2 linked regions of the Acidicapsa ligni genome follow. The protein of the gene in region 1 binds, or shares a complex with, the protein of each later gene. Links are inferred from orthologs where the notes say so. Each region holds a gene or a part of one and is shown on either strand. Other genes may lie near its edges. The genes, in order: uvrB and OHL19_RS00265.

Region 1 (10,107 bases):
GTGTCACAGAGCTATTCAATTGCTGCGACTACGAAAGATCTATCGGGCGTGACATGGACAGCGACCGGGGGCGGCCTTTCTGCGGACACGAGTATGACGGGCAAAATGGTCACTTATACGGCGCCCGCCAAGGCTGGCATTTACACTGTGACCGCTGCCAATGTAAAGACTCCCTCGCAGACTGCTGCCATGACCGTATACGTTACGGATCTGGGCGGCGTTTACACCTACCATAATGATCTGGCGCGAGATGGTGTCAACAGCCAGGAATATGCGCTGACGACAACGACGGTGGCTTCCTCCTCCTTCGGAAAATTGTTCTCATGCCCTGTAGATGGCGCCGTCTATACACAGCCGTTGTGGGTTGCTAACCTTACTATCGGCAACGCGAAGCATAATGTGGCCTTCGTCGCTACACAGCACGATAGCGTGTATGCCTTTGATGCGGACGCCAGCCCGTGTCAACAACTTTGGATGGCTAGCCTGGTTGATACGAACCATGGTGGGAGCAGTGGGGAAACTGCTGTGAATTCGACCTTGCTGGGACAAGGGAACGGGGATATCGCTCCGGAGGTCGGCGTAACTGGAACACCTGTGATCGATCCATCCACGGGCACACTTTACGTGGTCTCTAAATCGATGAATTCTGCCTCAACTCTTTTTTATCAACGCATGCACGCGATCGACATTACGACAGGTAGCGAGAAATTCAGTGGGCCAGTCGATATTGGAGCTAATATCACTTTTCCAGGCACAGGGGATGGCGGGTCAACTGTGACGTTTAATGCGAAACAGGAAAACCAACGGCCTGGTCTCGCGCTCGTTAATGGAGTTGTATACGTTGCCTGGGCTGCGCACGAAGACGCGAATCCTTTCTATGGATGGTTAGTCGGATACAAGGCATCCGATCTGACGGTCGCAAGTATTTTGAATATAGACCCGAACGTAACGCAGGGTGGCATCTGGATGAGTGGTGGTGCGCCTTCAGCAGACGCGAACAATAACCTTTATCTGATCTCGGGGAATGGCGGGTTTGATGCAACCAGCACCAGTATGCCGAATAACGATTATGGCGACTCCTTCCTCAAGATATCGAATGGATTGACGGTTTCTTCCTATTTCACTCCTACGGATCAGGAGAGTGATGAAACGAATGACGCTGACTTTGGATCGGGTGGTTCGGCGGTGTTGGTGAATGTAGCTTCAGGAGCCTTGAGACACCTGGTAATCGGCGGAGGAAAAGATGGTTCGTTGTATCTTCTGAATGGCGATTCGATGGGGGGGCTTGGGGACACGAATGCCAGGCAGGTTATCAGCGTTGGCAGCGGAATTTTCTCCACTGGAGCTTTCTGGAATAACACGTACTATGTGGCTCCGCTCAATGGCTCAATGGTAGCTTATGCATTTGATCCATTCGCCAATCTTCTCAATCCGTCGGCGAGTACCAGGTCCTCCAACACCTATGGGTTCCCTGGCGCTACACCATCGGTTTCGGCATCAGGAGCTTCGAATGGAATCGTTTGGGCTTTGAACAGCAATAGCTACTGCACGAGCCAATCGAAATCCTGTGGGCCTGCAGTGCTTCATGCCTATGATGCTACAAACCTTGGTACGGAGTTGTGGAACAGTTCTACAACCAGTACGGATGCGGCGGGCAATGCTGTCAAATTTACGGTACCGACTATTGCCAATGGGCATGTTTATGTGGGGACTCGTGGCAACAACGCGGGTGGTGTAGACAGCACAACCAGTACTCCCGGGGAGTTGGATGTTTACGGAGTCACGACCGACTGATTTGAGGCGACATCTCCAGCTCGTTGTTAGAGGTTAAACTGCCGCAGGTGGTGGTCGAGGTGTTTATACATGCCTTTGCCCCACTCTTCGACTGAGAGCTTGCCAAAGAAAGCGTGGGGCGCTTGTGTGCAGGCTACGGGGCCTCCTTTTTGAAAGCGGTCTATCAGGAGGAGGAGGCGTTCGCGTTCTGCATTGAGATCGCGTTCCTCGCTGATGATGTAGGCCGGGACGGTTGGAGAATTCTTTCGCCACAGCTTGTCTCTTGAGAATTCGGACTTGAAGAGTGGGCCGATGAGTTTGCCGATGAAACTTCTTGGCTGGACGTTATCGCCGCAGGCGGTTTCCAAATTTAAGCAGCAATGTGCGAGCATCTGGGCTGCGTTCATTTTGCCCCAGAGACGTTCGCTAGTTGGAGTTATGGCTGCGAGGCGATGCTTGATTTCTTCTGCTGCCGAGGAATCATAGAGGCTTTTCATGCGCCACAGTTTACTGATCGGCATGGTCTGCGGGGAAGCTGATTTCTATTCGCGAAAATCATGCCATCCTGAGTGACGCGATGGCTTTGGGGCTTACCTTAAAGAATTTGACCTACCCCAGGGGGGCTATGTAGCTGTTTGCCGGTGTCCCTAAGGATGCCCCTTGCTATACCTGTTGCCCTGATAACTCAGGCATCCTTTTTCTGGGTGCGATGGGCATGTCAGACAGACGTGTCTGCCTGGTATTTCGGCTTTTGATTGGTTCTGACGGGGCTTTCATTGATTATGCGCGGTTGGGGGATAATTCTCTGCACGGTGTGGCTGCCGCATTGATCAAGTTTTGCTGGGGAATGGCAATGACCATGATCAGAAGTCGATTGTGGCCAATCCTGCAGAGGCTTTATTTCGCCTTATTTTCGCCTTGCTTGTATACTTAATTTTATGGACTTTCAGTTGGTTACGCCTTATCAGCCTAAGGGAGATCAACCTCGGGCTATCGATGAACTAGTGCAGGGTTTGGCGGCTGGGGAGAAGCACCAGGTGCTGCTGGGTGTGACTGGTTCAGGCAAGACTTTTACGATGGCCAAGGTCATTGAGGAGTTGAACCGTCCGGCGCTGATATTGGCGCATAACAAGACGCTGGCGGCGCAGTTATATAACGAGTTCAAGCAGTTCTTTCCGGGCAATGCGGTTGAGTATTTTGTCAGTTATTACGATTACTATCAGCCGGAAGCTTACATCCCTGCGGGGGACTTATATATCGAGAAGGAAGCTACGATCAATGAGGAGTTAGACAAGTTACGGCTTTCAGCTACGCGGTCGCTATTTGAACGGCGAGATTGCGTTATTGTCAGTTCGGTTAGCTGTATCTATGGTTTGGGCTCTCCTGAGGCTTATTACGGCATGTTGCTGCTGCTGGAGAAGGGGCAGCGGATTCATCGCAACGATATTGTACGGCGGCTGGTGGAGATACTTTACGAACGGAACGATGCGGACTTTCGCAGAGGCACTTTCCGGGTGCGGGGCGATGTTATCGAGGTCTTCCCTACTTATGATGAGAATGCTTTTCGGATTGAGTTATTCGGCGATGAGATTGAATCGCTATCGCAGATAGATCCGCTGTTTGGCACAGTGAAACAGAAGTATGCGCGGCTACCGATTTATCCCAAGAGCCACTATGTTGTGCAGCCGGAGCGCAAGGCGCAGGCGATTGAAACGATCGTGGCGGAGCTGACGGATTGGGAAGCGGAGTTGGAGAAGCAGGGGCGCATGGTGGAGGCGCAGCGGATTCATCAGCGGGTGCGGTTTGACCTGGAGATGATCAAGAGCATGGGTTACTGCCATGGGATTGAGAATTATTCGCGGCACTTTAGCGGGCGGCTGCCGGGTGAGGCTCCGCCGACGCTGCTGGATTATTTTCCGAGGGACTTTCTGCTGTTTGTGGATGAGTCGCATGTGACGATTCCGCAGGTGCATGGGATGTGGCATGGGGATCGAAGCCGGAAGGCGAACCTGGTGGATTATGGGTTTCGATTGCCGTCGGCGATGGATAACAGGCCGCTGAAGTTCGATGAGTTTGAGAACCGGATTCACCAGACGATTTATGTTTCGGCGACGCCGGGCCCGTTTGAGTTGACGAAGGCTGCGGGCGTGGTGGTGGAACAGGTGATTCGGCCTACGGGGTTGGTTGATCCGGAGATTGAGATCAGGCCGGTGAAGGGGCAGATTGACGATCTGTTGGGCGAGATTCGCGACCGGGCAAAGCGCAATGAGCGGGTGCTGGTGACGACGCTGACCAAGCGGATGTCTGAGGACCTGGCGGGGTATTACACAGAGGTTGGGGTGCGCTGCCGGTATATGCATTCGGAGATTGAGACGCTGGAGCGGATCAAGATTTTGGCGGGGCTGCGCAAAGGCGAATACGACGTGCTGGTGGGGATCAATCTGTTGCGCGAGGGATTGGATCTGCCGGAGGTTTCGCTGGTGGCGATTCTGGATGCGGATAAGGAAGGTTTTTTGCGCTCGACCGGAGCGCTGATTCAGACGATTGGACGTGCGGCGAGAAATGTCGAGGGGCGAGCGATTCTGTACGCGGACAAGATGACGGATTCGATGCGGCGGGCGATTGATGAGACGGATCGAAGACGGGAGATTCAGCGAGCTTATAACGAGGAGCATGGGATTGTGCCAACGTCGGTGTTGAGCAAGATGGACAATTCGCTGGCGTCGATTTTGAAGGCGGAGTATGGCGATCCGCTGGAAGAGGCGGCGGAAGGGATGCCGGAGTTTGCTTCTCAGGTTGAGTTGGACAAACACCTGGCGAAGATGGAAGTGGAGATGCGGGAGGCCGCGAAGAAGTTCGAGTTTGAGAAGGCGGCTCGGCTGCGGGATACGATCAAGGATTTGCGGGCCAAGGAGTTTCTTTTCGGGTAGTGTTTTCGGGCTGGGGGTGAGGCGAGTTCTGGAATGGGAGTGGTTACTCCCATCCTTCGCAAAAAGCGTGAAAGGATGGGACGCCCGAATTTTCTTTTGTTTTGGGAATTGTGTCGCTGCTCCAGGTGAAAGGGAGAACAATTTCCCTAAATTGTTGGAATACGGGCATCTTTGCGAACGAGAAGGGCATCTTAAGGTTGGTATAAAGCTTCTTTGCGGTCTATTACGGTTGTGATTACTGAAGCAACTGCTTATCGGATCGGGACATCTAATTTATTTAATGGTAAACACCAGAGGAATTCGATTATTACGTTTCATCCGGTTATCGGGACATATGGGGACAATTTTACTTGTAGATGACAATCCGCTTCGTGCGTCTCTGCGGAAATCAATTCTGGAGCGTGGTGGCGCAGGTGTGGCGCGGACTTCGGATGCGGCTGAGGCGCTCTGTTATATCGAAGTGCCCTCGCAAACGCAGAAACTTTCGCTGATTATTACCGGGCATACGACGGCTGGGATTTCGGGGCCTGAGTTTGTGGCAGAGTTGCGGATGCGGATGCCGAGGGTTGCGGTGCTGGTGTTGAGTTCGGTGGGAAATGTGGAATCGCAGTATGAGGGAATTTCCGGTGTAACGCATTCACAGGCAAATTCGCCGGATGAGCTTTGGCCGGTGGTAAACCAGATATTGCAGCGGGTGGAGAAGCAGTCCGCTTAAATATGTTTCTGCAAATTCGATAGATTGTGACGACGAGCAGATTGATTGCTCGTTTTTTATTTTCTTCTTTTCGATCTACCTCTCGACAATCGTGAGTTTGCTGCTCGGGCGGTGAGCCGGGCTGCTTGATCCACGATGGCGGTTATGGCGATTGCTGCCCAGTAGGCGAGGAAATGCCAGGGGGTGAAGACGCGGCCGAGGAGCAGTGCTCCGGCGAGGGTGAGGCGAAAGGCGTCAAGGCCGGGAGAGTGATAGAGGCGCGAGAGTTCGACGAGGGCGGCGAGGATCGAGGCGAGGATCGCGAGGGTCAACGGCGTTCGCTTTGGCTGGATGGTGGCGAAGAGCAGGTAGAGCATGGTGGCCCAGAGGACGGAGCCTCCGTATCTGACGATTAAAAACGGGAAGCCGAGTGGGACGAGGCGCAGAAACAGGCCGACCAGGATGGTGAGGACGGCCAGGATGAGGTAGATGCTTCTATGGGTGCGGCCGTCTCTATTCGTAGGCATATGTTGTTTGCGACAGTGCAGGTTACCTTTCTATATTTTGTTTCGATTGAACGATCATAGCGGTTTCCTGGTGGTGTTTTTAGATGCGGGCTTGTTGGGGAGCTTCTCGCGATATGGAATTTGGTGTGGTGGGTCAGGTTGGGATAATTGTTTTTTTTGTTCGGAGTAGGGGAAGGAGATTCCCTTCGGAATGACAAACAGAACTGCAAGGGCAACGACAAAGGCTAACAGCAGATTCCCTTCGGGAATGACAGCTAGAAAGGCAACGGCTAACGGCAGATTCTCTACGGGGATTGTAGACAGAAAGACAAGGGCATGTGGATTGCAGACGAGAGGCGTGTTTCTTGTTACTTATCTGACTCTTCATACGTCTTTGTTTCAGAACCTCTCAGCATTAGGTTCTTCTGCAGGAAAAGTGGACATGAGAATCAACGGGAACGCCTACATCTACGGTCTGACAATCTTCTCGGTGGTGTCCGTTGTTGCTCATTCCCAGATCGTTCCAAGCCAAGCGACAAATCATGAGATCAACCTCTGGCTGCGTGACGGGGATCCACGTATGGTCGCCTGGGGCGCAACCTTTGCCGCAAAGTCCGGTGATAAGGATGAGCTGCCTGTCTTGGCGGCCCTCGCGGAAAACTATGAGTCTGTCCCACGCCATGAGTATGACGCGCGTGGCAACTACATACCCAGAACTCCTGAACAGAAACAATATCTGGATTCTATGCAGGCTGTTCTTGACTCGATAATCCAACTCCATGGAGAGGTTTCCTGCGAAGCTGTTGTCGCGGTCGTACCGGACTTTCCAGCCCAGGCCCTCACGCTCCTCGCAACTATGCCAGAGCCTGAGCGCTCGCAATGTGCAGCCGATATCTATGAGACCCGGGATAAATCGGACCAACCTTATGATTGGCACCGCATCGCCCACCTGCAGATGATCCACATGGCCGCTGCCATCCTCGCACTGCACCCTCCGCCGGGCTTCACTGCCACTCTTCTCAACGAGGCTACCGTCATCCTGAAGATCAGCGTGACCGATGATGACCAGAAAGACAATGGACCGTTTTCCAGCGGAACGTGCGGAGATTCCTTTGGGCTTGTAGCAGCCCCGGGCTGGCCCCAGCCCTATACCTATGTTGTCGAACAGCACTGGAACAGCCAAGGACCGGCAGAAGGAATCCTCATTCCCGGAGAGCCCGCCATCACTGGGCGCCGTGCACTCAGCAACAGTTCTTGCTCCACTCTGCCAGGTTTTACGAGCGTGCAGAAGGTCTTGTTGGCGCGACAAGAGGCCAGCCTCTTACCCGGTGATCCCGGCCCTGGCACCTATCAGCACGACACGCTTCGCTATACCGGTCGGGCGAGCTTTCTCGCTTCCTTGTCAGTCATGATCACCCTCCATGAGGAACCATTCCAAAAACTCGCGGCAACTCTCGCCAGCAAGTCTTACCTGACGGCGACTGAGTCTGCGACTGTGATGCCCACGTTTGCAGTCGAAGTCGAAGATCAGAGAAAGAACCAAAGCCAGGCCCTCCAAATTCCTGAGTCTCTCGGTCCACATACGACTGTTGGCCCATACAAGCATGAGAGTGGATGGTTCCCGAGACAATTGGACTGAGCGTTTTCAGATTTGCAATTGGACTATATGCCTGCTTGAAGTTTCTCGGAAGTTGATGCTTCCTTATTTGTTATTCCTGAAAACGACGTTGTCCTAAAACGCTGATCTGATCTGTCAACCACGTACTCGGTATGCTCCTGTCCATCTTTGGGTGGAATGCAAGGGGCTTTTCTTTGCTTAGTATCAGGGTTGAGCTACTTTTTTGTGGTGGGTCGGATTTGGGGAATTGTGCTTCTGTTGGGAGTGGGAGAAGCAGATTCCCTTCGGGAATGACAGACAGAACTGCAACGGCAAATGCAAATGCAAGGGCAAAAGCAAGGGCGACGGCAGGAGCTTGGGACAGGAGCAAAGTTCTGAACTTCTATGCTGTATGCAAGTTGGGCCACTGTTTACTTTTTGTTGGGTTTTGTCTGGTGCTGGTGCTGGTGCGACAATCGTAGTAGATTGCGTGGGGTTATGGATTTCTTATGGCGGCATTTGGGGCGTTTGCTCTTCTAATTGCGTTGGTGCTGGCTGCTTATAACCTGGTGGCTGGTGGGGTTGCGCTGCGGTTGCTGGCGGTTGGCGGGCGGGCACGAATTGCGCCGGAGCGACTGGCGGAGACGGCTCGGCGGGCTGGTATTGCTGGTTTTTTTGCGATAATGGCGGCGGCGTTTGCGCTCGTTTGGTCGGTGTTTCACAACGACTTTACGATTGAGTACATTGTCGAGCACTCGAACCGTGCTTTGCCTGCGGCTTACAAGTTTGCTGCGTTGTGGAGTGGGCAGGAGGGTTCGCTCCTGCTCTGGGCTTCGCTGCTGGCGATCTATGGGTTTGTGCTGCGGGTGCGGCATCACTCGGATGTGAAGCTGCATGCTTATGCGGGGACGATTCTGGCCGGGGTGCAGGTCTTCTTTCTTCTGCTGCTGAACTTTGCTGCGCCGCCATTTTCCGGGGTGCGTGGGGGGATTGCGCCTCCGGATGGAAATGGGTTGAATCCTCTATTGCAGTATCCGGAGATGGTGATTCATCCGCCGATGCTGTACCTGGGGTATGTGGGATTTTCGGTGCCGTTTGCGTTTGCGCTGGGCGCGCTGATGATGCGGTATCCGGGTGAGAAGTGGATTCACATTACGCGGCGCTGGACGATGGCTACGTGGATGTTTCTGACGATCGGGATTTTCCTTGGAATGCACTGGGCGTATGCGGTGCTGGGCTGGGGCGGGTACTGGGGTTGGGATCCGGTGGAGAATGCTTCGCTGATGCCGTGGTTAACGGGTACGGCGTTTCTGCATTCGGTGATGATGCAGGAGAAGCGCGGAATGATGAAGAGCTGGAATGTCTGGCTCATCTTCGCGACGTTTCTGCTGACGCTGCTGGGGACGCTGCTTACGCGCGCGGGGCTGGTGAGTTCGGTGCATGCGTTTGCACAGTCTTCAATTGGCGACTGGTTTGTCGGGTTCATGGTGATTGTGCTGGCAGTTTGCTTGTTCACATACATTCTGCAGCGGGATCATTTGAAGAGCGAGCACCAGATGGAATCACTGGTCAGCCGCGAGTCGAGTTTTCTCTTCAACAATCTTGTGCTGCTGGCGGCCTGCTTCACGATTCTTTGGGGGACGCTGTTCCCGGTGCTTTCGGAGTATTTTGAAGGGACGAAGAAGACGGTTGCGGGGGCTTACTACTCGCATGTGGCGATTCCGATTGGGGTGTTTCTGCTGTTCCTGACCGGGGTTGGGCCGCTGCTGGCGTGGAGAGCTTCTTCGTTCAAGAGCCTGCGGAAGAACTTTGTGCTGCCGGGGATTGCGTTCCTGGCAACGGTGGTGGTGTGCATCGCTGCCGGGCTGAAGCCGTGGGCGGATGAGGGTATTTTTTATTCGACGATGACCTTTGCGCTGGGCGTGGCGGTGGCTACGGCGATCTGCTCGGAGTTTTTGCGCGGGGCGGGTGTGTTGCATCGGCAGACGGGTAAGAATTTCGCGGCTTCGACGGTGCTGCTGGTGCGCAGGAGTACGCGGAGATATGGCGGGTACATTGTTCACCTGGGGCTGGTGGTGATCTTTATCGGGTTCGCGGGATATGCCTTCAATCGCAGTGCGGAGAAGGAAATGGCGGTGGGCAGCAAGATGGAGATTGGCCCGTATACGCTGGTGAACCTGGGCAATACGGAAGAGTCGAACGCGAATTACGATACGGAGTTTTCTCAACTAGATGTGTTTGAGAATGGGAAGAAGATTCTGGACCAGCCGATGTCTCCGGAGAAGCGGGTTTACCTGGTGAATGGGCAGCCGCAGACGATGGTGGCAAATCACTCGACGCTGCGGTGGGATCTGTACGTGGTGTATGAGGGCAAGAATCCTGACACAGGGCTGCCGATCATCAAGGCGTTTTTGAATCCGCTGGTGACCTGGATCTGGATTGGGCTGGTGGTTGTGGTGTTTGGCACGCTGGTGGCGCTGGTGCCGAGTCTCAGTCCGGTGCGGGCGGTGGTGGCGGTGCCTTCTTCGACAGGACCTTTGCCGGGAGCTGCGGCGGTCAGGGCGACGGGAGGCGGCAATTGATGCTCGCTGGGCGGCTGTACAAAAT
Region 2 (10,650 bases), on another replicon or contig:
GCGCTGCTCCCCGGAGTTCTGTATACCCTGTCTGCACAGGCCCAGGGCGATGCCGCCAAATCGGAGCAACCAAAGATAACTCCGCAATTGATCGAGGATGCAGCCGCCTTGGCTGGCGTTTCGCTGACCGCCGAACAAAAGGCCATGATGCTCAACGGGCTTGCCCGCCAGCGCGAATCCTACGCAGCAATTCGAGCACTGAAGATTCCCAATAGCGTCGCACCGGCATTTGTATTCGATCCCTTGCCGCCGGGCGCGAAGATCGACACCGATCGCAAAGAGCCGCGCTGGAGTAATGTTCCCTCGGTCGCGGCTCCATCCAAAATCGAAGATCTGGCTTTTGCCACGGTGCGAGAATTAGCCGAGCTGATCCGGTCGCGTAAAGTAACCTCGCTCGCCCTCACGCAGATGTATCTGGAGCGCCTTAAACGATACGACAGCAGTCTGCATTTCACCATCACCCTCACCGAGGAGCGGGCTCTGGAGCAAGCCAGAGCTGCCGATGCGGAGATAGCTTCTGGCAAATATCGTGGCCTCCTGCATGGCATTCCCTGGGGAGCCAAGGATCTGCTCGCAGTTAAGGGCTACCCGACCACGTGGGGCGCAGGCGGCTTCGAAAGGCAAAGCTTCAACGAGGACGCAACCGTCGTGCGGCGATTGGACGCAGCCGGCGCTGTGCTCGTCGCCAAGTTGACTCTTGGCGCGCTGGCTATGGGAGACAAGTGGTTCGGCGGTCGAACGCGCAATCCTTGGAACCCGAAACAAGGCTCAAGCGGCTCCTCCGCTGGTCCAGCCAGTGCAGTTGCCGCCGGCTGTGTAGCGTTTGCAATTGGATCGGAGACGCTCGGGTCGATCTCTTCACCGTCCACCCGTTGCGGCGATACCGGCCTGCGTCCAACCTTCGGCTTCGTTCCCCGCACAGGGGCGATGGCTTTGAGCTGGACGATGGATAAGCTCGGCCCTATCTGTCGAAGCGTGGAGGATTGCGCCATCGTATTGAACAGCATCCACGGCCCCGATGAGCAGGATCTGGCGACACGCAATGCAGCCTTCAACTGGGACGCAAATCTCGATTGGAAGAGCCTGCGAGTCGGTTACTTCAAAGGAGATTTCGATCCGCCAAAGCCATTCAAACCAGACGCGGCTGAAGCCAATGAGACGGTAGAGCAAAAGAAGCAGCGTGAACATAACAATGCTGCACGCTTGGTATCGTATGCCAGGCGCGAGTATGATCGGCACTTCAATCTGGCCGCTGTCGAAAAGCTGCGTCAAATGGGCGTGCAGCTCATTCCAGTTGAACTGCCAGATCTCCCCTACGACGCGATGAGCTCACTCCTGACCGCCGAAGCCGCAGCTGCATTCGATGACCTCACCATGACCGGCCGCGATCGTCTGCTGACAGAGCAGGGAGAAGAAGATTGGCCCAACGCTTTTCGCGTCTCACGCTTCTATCCCGCCGTCGAATACATTCAGGCCAATCGAGCACGCACTTTAGCTATCCGTGAACTATCAAAAGTGTTTGAACAGGTAGATATTGTAGTTACATCTTCCGGCAGCGAACAGTTAGTAACTACCAACCTCACTGGGCATCCAGCACTTATCCTTCCGAACGGCCTGCGCGGAGCAGATTCTCCCAAGCCACCAAAGACCGATGATGGAGAAGAGGATGATATCGGTGGGCCGAATACGCCGGTAAGTATCACCTTTCTCGCCGGACACTACCAGGATGCAAAGTTATGCGCCTTTGGACGCGCGTATCAGGACGCAACAGGCTTTCATAAGCTGCATCCAAAACTGGACTGACAGCGCCAAATGGCCAAAGCCAGACAGGCAACGCTCGCTTGATGCCTCATTCTGAGGATTTACCATCCGCATATGGCCCTGGTTGAAGTTCAATCCGTCAGCAGAAACTACCCGCGTCGCATTGGTCTGAGCCAGGAAGACCGATTCGTGGTCAAAGACGTGAGCCTCACGATTGCCGCTGGCGAGACACTCGGTCTCGTCGGCGAGTCCGGCTCAGGCAAAAGCACACTGGCAAAGATGATCCTCGGACTCGTTGCGCCCACCAGCGGAGTCATCCGAGTGGCCGGAGTGGAAGTCGGCGGCAATCGTACGCAAGGCCTGCGCAGGCAGATGCAGCCAGTCTTTCAGGACCCCTCAGCAGCACTGAATCCGCGTATGAAGGTACTGGAAATAGTGACCGAACCACTCGTGATTCATGGCTGTGAAGCCGGAGCGGGCACCAGCCGGACAGCTCTGTTGCGAGCCGCCAAAGAACTGCTCTCATCCGTCGGATTGGATGAGTCCGCTCTGGGCCGCTATCCGCATGAGTTCAGCGGCGGACAAAAGCAGCGTATCAATATCGCCCGTGCACTCGCGTTGAAGCCAAAGTTTGTCGTGCTGGATGAGCCGGTCTCGGCTCTCGATGTGAGCGTCGGAGCGCAGATTGTCAATCTCCTGCGAATGCTGCAACGCGACCACGGCTTGACCTATCTGTTTATCAGCCATTCGATGCCCCTGGTGCGCTATCTCTCGACGCGCATTGCAGTAATGGAGCATGGCAGGCTGATCGAAGTAGGCGAGTCCGAAGAGCTATGTAAAAATCCACGCGAAAGTTACACGCAAAAGCTTCTCGCGGCGACACCCGAGTTAGCAGGAAATGAGTTATGGGGCAGCCGCTAAAATCAGCAACTGCCCCATAACTTATCCAAAAATTTAAGCTGCCAAAAATCGCGAGTAACAGTTAGTTAGGCTGAGCCGGATTGGCGGGCTTATCCGCGGGTGCTGGTGTGGATGCGGGTGCCGATACGGGCGGAGTTGCCGGTGCCGGTGCAGGCGCGGTTGAAGAAGGCTGAGCCGGGTCTGCCGGTTTTGCCGGTGCACCCGTCGTCGGCGGAGTGGATGGTGAAGGAGCAGTCTGAGGTGCGCCTGGCTGCATACCGGGCCGCCTCGGCATCGGATGTCCGCCGGGCATCATTGGCTGCGTAGGCATATCGTCTACCGCCACCAGCTCCACATCAAAAATCAGATCGGACTTGGCCGGAATCACAGGCGGCCTGCCGATTGTTCCGTATGCGAGCTGGTAGGGAATAAACAAGCGGCGCTTGCCGCCGATCTTCATACCCTCAAAGCCCTGATCCCAGCCGGGAATGACCCGCCCGCGCCCCTGTGGAAACTGGATTGGCGCCGCGCCTGGATGATCCAAGGAGGAATCGAACTTCTTGCCATCGGCAGCAAGCCAGCCGGTGTAAGCGACCTTGTAAAGCTTGTTGGGTTCAGCCAAAGCGCCGGTACCGATTTTGATCTCCTGGTAGCGCAGGGCAAAGGCAGACCGAACCAACCCGTGAACCGGCTGAATTCCCGGCGGCAGCTTAATGCCCCCCGCTGTCCGGGTGCCCGCAGTAGAGCTCTTTACCGCAGAGCTTCCAGTCGCAGATTTGTGTACTGTGCCCGCAGTTGCAGGCTTTGCCGTGCTCTTGGGAGCAGGAGTTGTAGGGGTTTGAGCGGCGGCAAGAGCAGCCGTCAGTGCGAACAGCACAAAGGTTCGTTTCATAGATGCTTCAGACACTCCAAAATTGGGACTCCTCGGGAGTGTAACAGGCTCATTGGAGGCAACGTGTAAATCAGAATAACGGTGCTATGGTCGATCGTTACAATGGAGTTGGATGTCTTTGATTTTCATCGCGAATTCCGTTGCATGGCATTGGATCGAGTTACGCTCGATCGACTGGCATCTCCCGTGGCTGATCGTTGCTTCCTTCCTTGCGGGAACGCTGAACGCTGTCGCCGGGGGAGGCTCATTCCTCAGTTTTCCTGCCATGTTGTCGGTCGGTTTAGGTCCCATTCAAGCCAATGCCACCAACACGGTAGCTCTCTGGCCGGGACAACTCACTTCGATAGCCGGCTACTGGAATGATGTTAAGAAGCACTCAAAACTCGCAGTGCGGATGTCGGTTGCGGGATTAGTCGGCGGTTCTGCCGGCGCAATCGTACTGCTGAATACTCCTGCGACAACCTTTCTTCATCTCGTGCCGTGGTTGCTGCTGGTGGCTGCGCTTATCTTCGCAGCGAGCGGGCCTGTTATGAACTGGCTGAAGAGGCGTGCCACGCTTCGAGGCCAAAATCTGGACCAAAATTTGGACCAGCAGGCTGCGTCGGACGAGCCTCGTGGGCTTTGGCTGTTGATTGGCGCAACAACTATCGTCTGCTTCTACGTCGGCTACTTCGGCGCGGGCGCGGGATTTCTGATCATTTCGTTGCTGTCGCTTTTCGGCTTTCAGGACATGAACGAGATGAACGCCATGAAAGTCGTGTCCACCACGATGGCCAATGGAATGGCCTGCATCTTGTTTGTCTTCAGCGGTAAAGTCGAGTGGCGCTATTGCCTCGCTGCAATGGTCACCTGCGCTATCGGCGGCTATCTTTCTGCCCGTATTTCGCAGCGTATGAACCCACGTTTTCTCCGCGGGCTTGTCGTTTTCATCGGGTTGGGAATGGCGGCTTATTTCTTCTGGAGAAATCACTGATCCTCACGCAGGCCATCCCTGCTTTGTTCCGTTAAGGCAAAATAAAGATATGAGTCACGAAGGAATTCGTTTTTTATCCAGGGAAGAACAAGAGCGGCTGGATCGCGAAGAGCGGCGGGCTGCCGCGCTTTCGCGTGATGCGTTGACGCCCGCCAAGGTGCGTGTGTTGAAGACCGAAGGCACCGGCATGGAAATCGATTGGGCCGACGGACACACCAGCCATTGGAGCTTTCAGTGGCTGCGTAATGCATGTCCTTGTGCGAGCTGTGTAGAAGACCGAAAAAATCTTGGACTGGAGCCAGGCCAGGCCAGGCCCAAACCGGCCCAGGTATTGCAAATGTTCGAAGCCCCGGCGCGCCCCGCAAGCGCCCATGCCGTGGGCCGTTATGCCATTCAGTTCAACTGGCAGGATGGCCACAGCAGCGGCATCTACTCCTGGGATTTTCTCCGCCGAAATTGCCAGTGCCCGGTTTGCAAAGGAACCAGCTAATCCCTAAAGGGTTAACGAATCCAGGACATGACGCGAAGGCCCATCGAACCAGAAGTTCTCGACCTGAATATCCGGTCCTGAATATCCGAACCAGAACATCCGGCATCTTCCGTTTATTTAGCAGGCAAGCAGTCAACGGACATGCAAGGGCACAGCAACGGTACACTGGTATAGGACACATTCCCGCCGGGTACTACTGCTTTGCAGCTTCAAATAGACCAACTGAATCCTGAACAGCGTGCCGCCGTCGAAACCGTAGATGGCCCGGTGCTGATTCTGGCTGGAGCTGGGTCGGGCAAGACGCGCGTGATCACCTACCGCATCGCTTACCTGATCCAGGAGAAGGGTGCCGCTCCGGACTCGATCCTTGCTGTGACCTTTACCAACAAGGCTTCAAAGGAGATGGGTGAGCGCATTGACAAGCTGCTCGGCCACGGAGCGTTAACCAAGCCGACGATTGCGACCTTCCACTCGCTCTGCGTCAGGATTCTGCGGCGCGATATAGAAGCCCTGCGCATCAACGGCGAGGGCCTGACGCGCACTTTCGCCATTTATGACGAAAATGATCAGCAGTCGATCGTCAAGGCGATCATGAAGCGCATGGGGCTGGATACGAAGCAGCTTACGCCGCGCACCGTACTCGGTCGGATTTCGTGGGCCAAAAGCCACATGATCGATCCGCAGGAGTACTACCTCGGTTCCACCGACCCGGGCAGCGAGCGCATCGCGCATATCTACGAGAGCTATCGCAAGGAGATGCAGAAGAACAACGCGTTGGACTTCGACGATCTGCTGCTTGAAACAGTGCGTCTGCTGAAGTCTTCGAGCGAAGTTCGCGAACGCTACCAGCGTCGCTACAAATACCTTCTGGTGGACGAATATCAGGATACGAATCGTCCGCAATATGAGTTGATGAAGATGCTCGCGGGTGAGCGCAAAAATGTGTGCGCCGTTGGCGATGAGGACCAGAGCATCTATAGCTGGCGCGGCGCCGACATTCGCAACATCCTGGAGTTTGAGCAGGATTTTCCCAATGCGAAGATCATTCGCCTGGAGCAGAATTATCGGTCCACGCAGGTGATTCTTGAAGCCGCAGGCGCCGTGGTAGCAAACAACGCTCAGCGCAAGGGCAAGACTCTCTGGACCGAACGCGACGGCGGAGCGATGGTTGGTTATTACGAAGCTCCCGATGGCGAGAACGAAGCGCTTTTTATTGCCGACAGGATCAACAAATATCTGCGCGAGGCGGGTTCGGATACGACGCCTGGCAGGGAAGTTCCAAAATGCGCGGTGCTGTATCGCACCAATTCGCAATCACGTCTCGTTGAGGAAGCGCTGCGCCGTTACGCGATCAAATACACCATGGTCGGCGGCTTCAGCTTTTATGAGCGCGCGGAAATCCGCGACCTGCTGAGTTATCTCAAACTGGTGCAGAATCCGCATGATTCGGTTGCCCTGCAGCGGGTGGTCAATGTCCCGACACGGGGCATTGGCAAGACGACTCTGGAGACGCTGGAGCGGCTGGCGCTCGAAACAGGAATCTCGACGTGGGATGCAATTGGCCATGCAATCAAGAACCAGCTTGTTCCTGCAAGAGCATGCGTTGCGCTTGAGGGATTTCGCCGCCTGATTACCGACGCGCGCGCGATTCTGGATCCCGATTTTGCGGGCAAATTAGCCGAAGATCTGGCTGGTGCTGGAGATATCGCTGAGGCCGAGCCTGAGGCAGCGGTGGATGCGGATTTCTCGTTTGGAGAGAACACCAGCTTCGACTTTGGCGAGGCGGACGGCGGCGAAGGTACTAATTTTGATTTCGGTGCCGAGGGCGAAGTAGAACCTGCTGGAGAGAGTTCCGCAGCGCCTGCCTTCGATCTGGCCATGCTCTCGCCGTTCAGCAAGAGCAATGAGGATAAGCAGGCCGCCATCTCTGCCCGCCGCACTGCGGAAAGGCGAGCCGCAGCAGCTACATCCGGCGGTACTGCGAGTTACTTTGATTCAGCCAATGACGCGGCCTTTCGCAAGCCGGGCGATCGGGGAACTCTGCCGGAGCTGATTCGCTTCATCATCGATCGCAGCGGGTATATTCGCGTGCTTGAGCAGGAGGGTTCGCCCGAAGCTGTGAGCCGAATAGAAAACCTGAAGGAACTGGCCAACGCGGCGCAGGATGCGGAAGAGCGTGGCGAGACGCTGAGCGACTTCCTCGATCACGCGGCCCTGGTTTCAGATACGGACAAGTTCAATGAAGACTCGCGCGTCACGCTGATGAGCCTGCACGCGGCCAAGGGGCTGGAGTTTCCGCTCGTCTTTCTCACCGGACTTGAAGAGGGATTGTTCCCGCATTCCCGCACGCTGACCGATCCCAATGGTCTGGAAGAGGAGCGAAGGCTTTGCTATGTCGGCATGACCCGCGCAATGGATACGCTGGTCATTACGCGGGCGCAGTATCGTCGACGCTACGGCAATGACGCGCCAGAGGCCAGCACGCCGTCACGCTTTCTGGAAGAGATTCCAGGGCGGCTGATCGAGAATCTTGGGCGTCCTTTTGGGGGCGAGAGCTCGCGTAGCGGATACGGATCGGGCTATCGCAGCGGTTATGGCGGCGGCGGCAGCAATAGCGATTTTGAAAGCGGCCACTACAGTTACGAAGACGAAGACCAGAGCGGCAGCGCCTCCGGGACTGCTCCCGGTCGTGCGCCTGCAGGCAAATATGGCCACCTCAAGGCGACGCCTTATCCGCCTAATAAGCCCACAGTCTGGCCGCCGCAGCGTAAGCCCGCTGCAACCACTGGAAGCAAATCTTCGGAAAAAGAGCCGGATTCTATCGACAATATCGCCCAGTTTTTTGGTGGGCGAGCAGGCGGCAGCAGCTTTTCCAAGCCTAAACTGGAGGTTCCAGAGGTCTCCGGAGCGGCTGGTTTGAAGAAGGGAAGTCGGGTTCGCCATGGAAAATATGGCGAAGGAACCGTAATTCTCCGCGAAGGAGACGGAGAAGATGCGAAACTGACAGTACACTTTGCTCGATTTGGGGTAAAGAAGCTGATCGAGAAGTTCGCGCAACTGGAGAAGCTATAGCCCTTTGCGCGGTGCAGGCGTCGCCGAAAAGTCTCCGGTGAACCCGGATTGGCCGCACTCGAACAGATTCAGAACCCCAGGAAATTCAAAAAAAGAAAAGAGAGAACATGGCAAACACAAAGGCAGTAGAAGACGTCCTCGAACGGAAAAAGATCAAGCGGGCTGCACGTAAGAAGGCCGCTCCCAAGGCACCCCGCACCGGCGCACGCGGCGAAAACAAGCAGAAGCTCAAGAAAGCAGCACGCGGACAGGCTAAGCGGAAGTAGTCGGCTAGTTGGTAGTGGGTTTCCAGAGCGGTTATGGAAACCCACCGTCTCCTCACTCGATTGGTTTATATTTCGGGCGAACTACAAGCTATGTTTACTTGTGCACGGTTGCATCTTAAGATGAACTTCAGGGCTGAGGAGCGTTCCCCCTGGCAAGCCAACTGCTTTCCCGCAAGTCCATCGACAAGCTGATTAAGGATTCCGAGAATCCTGAAAACTGCCTCAAAAAGACCCTCGGCCCCTGGTCGCTGACCGCGCTTGGGATCGGTGCTGTGATCGGTTCGGGGATTTTTACGGTCATAGGGACCGCTATCTCCGGCAGCAAGGCCAGTGTCGCCGATTGGTCCAAAATACCCGTCGCGGATTTTCTTTTGCACCACTCCGCACTGGGCGGTCGGCCCGGCGCAGGCCCTGCTATCGCCATTTCGCTGATTCTCGTCGCCTTCGTCTGCGGGCTGACGGGCCTTTGCTACGCTGAACTCGCCTCCATGATTCCCATCGCCGGCTCCGCTTACACCTATGCGTATGCGACGCTGGGGGAACTCGTCGCGTGGATCATCGGCTGGGATCTGATCCTGGAGTATGCCGGGTCAAACATGACGGTCAGTGTTGGCTTTGCCGCGCACGTAGTGGACCTGCTGGACTGGTTCGGCCTCCATCCCTCCGCGCGGTGGATCTCACCGGCCTATCTCTCCGACGGACTGACGGATCTGCAAGGCAACACCCTCTACAATCCCGGCTGGCATTTTGGCTTCAACATTCCCGCCTTCCTGGTGGTGCTGCTGCTTACCGTGCTGCTGGTGCGGGGAATTCAGGAGTCGGCGAAAGCAAACAACGCAATGGTGCTCATCAAGATTGGGGCCATTCTCGTCTTTGTGTTTGCCGCGCTCGGCTACATTCATCCCGGCAACTGGCATCCCTACGCTCCCCACGGCGTCTCGGGAATTCTTACCGGCGGCTCCATTATCTTTTTCACCTACATCGGTTTTGATTCGGTTTCGACTGCCGCAGAGGAATGCAAGCAACCCCAGCGCGATCTGCCGATTGGAATCATCACAACGCTGATTGTCTGTACCGTGCTGTACCTGGCGGTGGCAATCTGCCTTACCGGGCTGGTTCCCTGGCAGTCCATGGTGGACGATGCCGCCCCAGTAGTGAACGCTCTCAAGAAGCTTTCGCATCTCCCCGGCGGGCATCCGCTGCATTGGATTCGGCTGGTCGTGCTGATCGGCGCACTCATGGGCATGATTTCGTCGCTGTTGGTGTATCAGCTCGGGCAATCACGCGTCTGGTTTTCAATGTCTCGCGACGGTCTATTGCCCAGGATCTTCAGCCGTGTCCATCCGGTCTTTCGTACGCCATCCTTCTCGACGTGGGTCGCCGGATTTCTCGTAGCCATCCCGTCGGGGCTTTTCGATATCGAACTGCTGGCCGACCTCTCGAACATCGGTACTCTCTTCGCTTTCATGCTGGTGTCCATCGGCGTGCTGGTGCTTCGTTATCGCGAGCCTGAGCGCCGACGTGGCTTCCGTGTACCGGGTGGTCCGGTTATCCCGGTACTGAGCATTTTCTTCTGCATCTTGCTAATGTGCGGCCTGCCCATCATCACCTGGTTCCGATTCTTTATCTGGCTTGTCATCGGATTGGGAATCTATTTCTTCTACAGCCGTCACCGCTCAGAGTTCGCCAAGGTACGCTAGTCGATATGACGTACGATCTTCAGGACTTCATCCAAAAGCTGCCCAAGGCAGAACTGCATCTGCATCTGGAAGGCACGATTGAGCCAGCCACGCTGGTGAAGCTGAGCCAGCGCACCGACGCCGAGCCAATGACGCTCGAAGACGCGGAAGCTCTGTATCAATACACCGACTTTTCTGGCTTCCTTCTGGCCTTCAAAGCGGTCACCCGGCGGCTTCGCGGTGCGGACGAGTACGAGCTGGCCGCCTACCGCATGATCGAGCAGCTTGCCGTGCAGGGCGTCGTCCACGCGGAGGTATATATCTCGGTCGGGGTGGTTTATTTCTGGCGCAAAGAAGAGGATGCAGCCGATCCGCAACTCTTCGAGAAGATCTTCGCCGGCCTGGAACGTGCCCGCGAACGTGGCGAGCGTGACTTCGGTGTCACCCTTTATTGGATCTTCGACGCAGTTCGCCACTTCAGCGTGCCTGAGGCAGAGCGGGTCTTCCGTCTCGCGGCGAAGATGCGCCAGCAGTACCCTTCGATCATTGGAATCGGCCTCGGAGGCGACGAGCGCGTCGCGGCTTCGGAGCCCTTCCGTGCGATGTACGCGGAGGCA

The links.
Region 2: the proteins of uvrB (region 1) and OHL19_RS00265 are in contact, whole or in part, in a crystal structure (PDB 7EGT), measured with the Thermus thermophilus proteins. The link is inferred for Acidicapsa ligni from one-to-one orthologs. Residues at the interface, in WP_096411307.1 of Thermus thermophilus: Glu23, Leu25, Arg26, Asp27, Gly28, Glu29, Arg30, Phe31, Arg55, Glu326, Asp327, Phe328, Glu379, Ser382, Gln383, His398, Gly400, Arg401; in WP_096412145.1 of Thermus thermophilus: His654, Arg656, Phe657, Gln666, Asp668, Glu669, Lys680, Arg681, Leu682, Ser683, Lys685, Tyr686, Ala687.

Annotation. Positions count from the first base shown.
Region 1 is NZ_JAGSYG010000003.1:791,380-801,486, forward strand. What follows is about bases 2,293-5,207. They hold uvrB (excinuclease ABC subunit UvrB), read left to right. Parts: upstream 2,293-2,711; coding sequence 2,712-4,703; downstream 4,704-5,207. Other genes in these bases: OHL19_RS13600 (DUF1569 domain-containing protein), read right to left, coding at 2,293-2,294; OHL19_RS13610 (response regulator), read left to right, coding at 5,038-5,207. Outside these bases: OHL19_RS13595 (pyrrolo-quinoline quinone), read left to right, coding at 1-1,794; more of OHL19_RS13600, read right to left, coding at 1,821-2,292; more of OHL19_RS13610, read left to right, coding at 5,208-5,418; OHL19_RS13615 (ribosomal maturation YjgA family protein), read right to left, coding at 5,475-5,924; OHL19_RS13620 (hypothetical protein), read left to right, coding at 6,346-7,542; OHL19_RS13625 (heme lyase CcmF/NrfE family subunit), read left to right, coding at 8,010-10,082; OHL19_RS13630 (cytochrome c-type biogenesis protein), read left to right, coding at 10,082-10,107. UniProt on the Escherichia coli protein: The UvrABC repair system catalyzes the recognition and processing of DNA lesions. A damage recognition complex composed of 2 UvrA and 2 UvrB subunits scans DNA for abnormalities.
Region 2 is NZ_JAGSYG010000001.1:52,572-63,221, reverse strand. What follows is about bases 4,831-8,288. They hold OHL19_RS00265 (ATP-dependent helicase), read left to right. Parts: upstream 4,831-5,217; coding sequence 5,218-8,088; downstream 8,089-8,288. Other genes in these bases: OHL19_RS00260 (hypothetical protein), read left to right, coding at 8,196-8,288; OHL19_RS00270 (DUF971 domain-containing protein), read left to right, coding at 4,831-5,016. In the rest of the region: OHL19_RS00290 (amidase), read left to right, coding at 1-1,803; OHL19_RS00285 (ATP-binding cassette domain-containing protein), read left to right, coding at 1,876-2,682; OHL19_RS00280 (FKBP-type peptidyl-prolyl cis-trans isomerase), read right to left, coding at 2,744-3,553; OHL19_RS00275 (sulfite exporter TauE/SafE family protein), read left to right, coding at 3,666-4,526; more of OHL19_RS00270, read left to right, coding at 4,576-4,830; more of OHL19_RS00260, read left to right, coding at 8,289-8,354; OHL19_RS00255 (amino acid permease), read left to right, coding at 8,543-10,054; add (adenosine deaminase), read left to right, coding at 10,060-10,650. UniProt on the Escherichia coli protein: A helicase with DNA-dependent ATPase activity. Unwinds DNA duplexes with 3'-5' polarity. Translocates on single-stranded DNA with 3'-5' polarity. Initiates unwinding more efficiently from a nicked substrate than double-stranded DNA.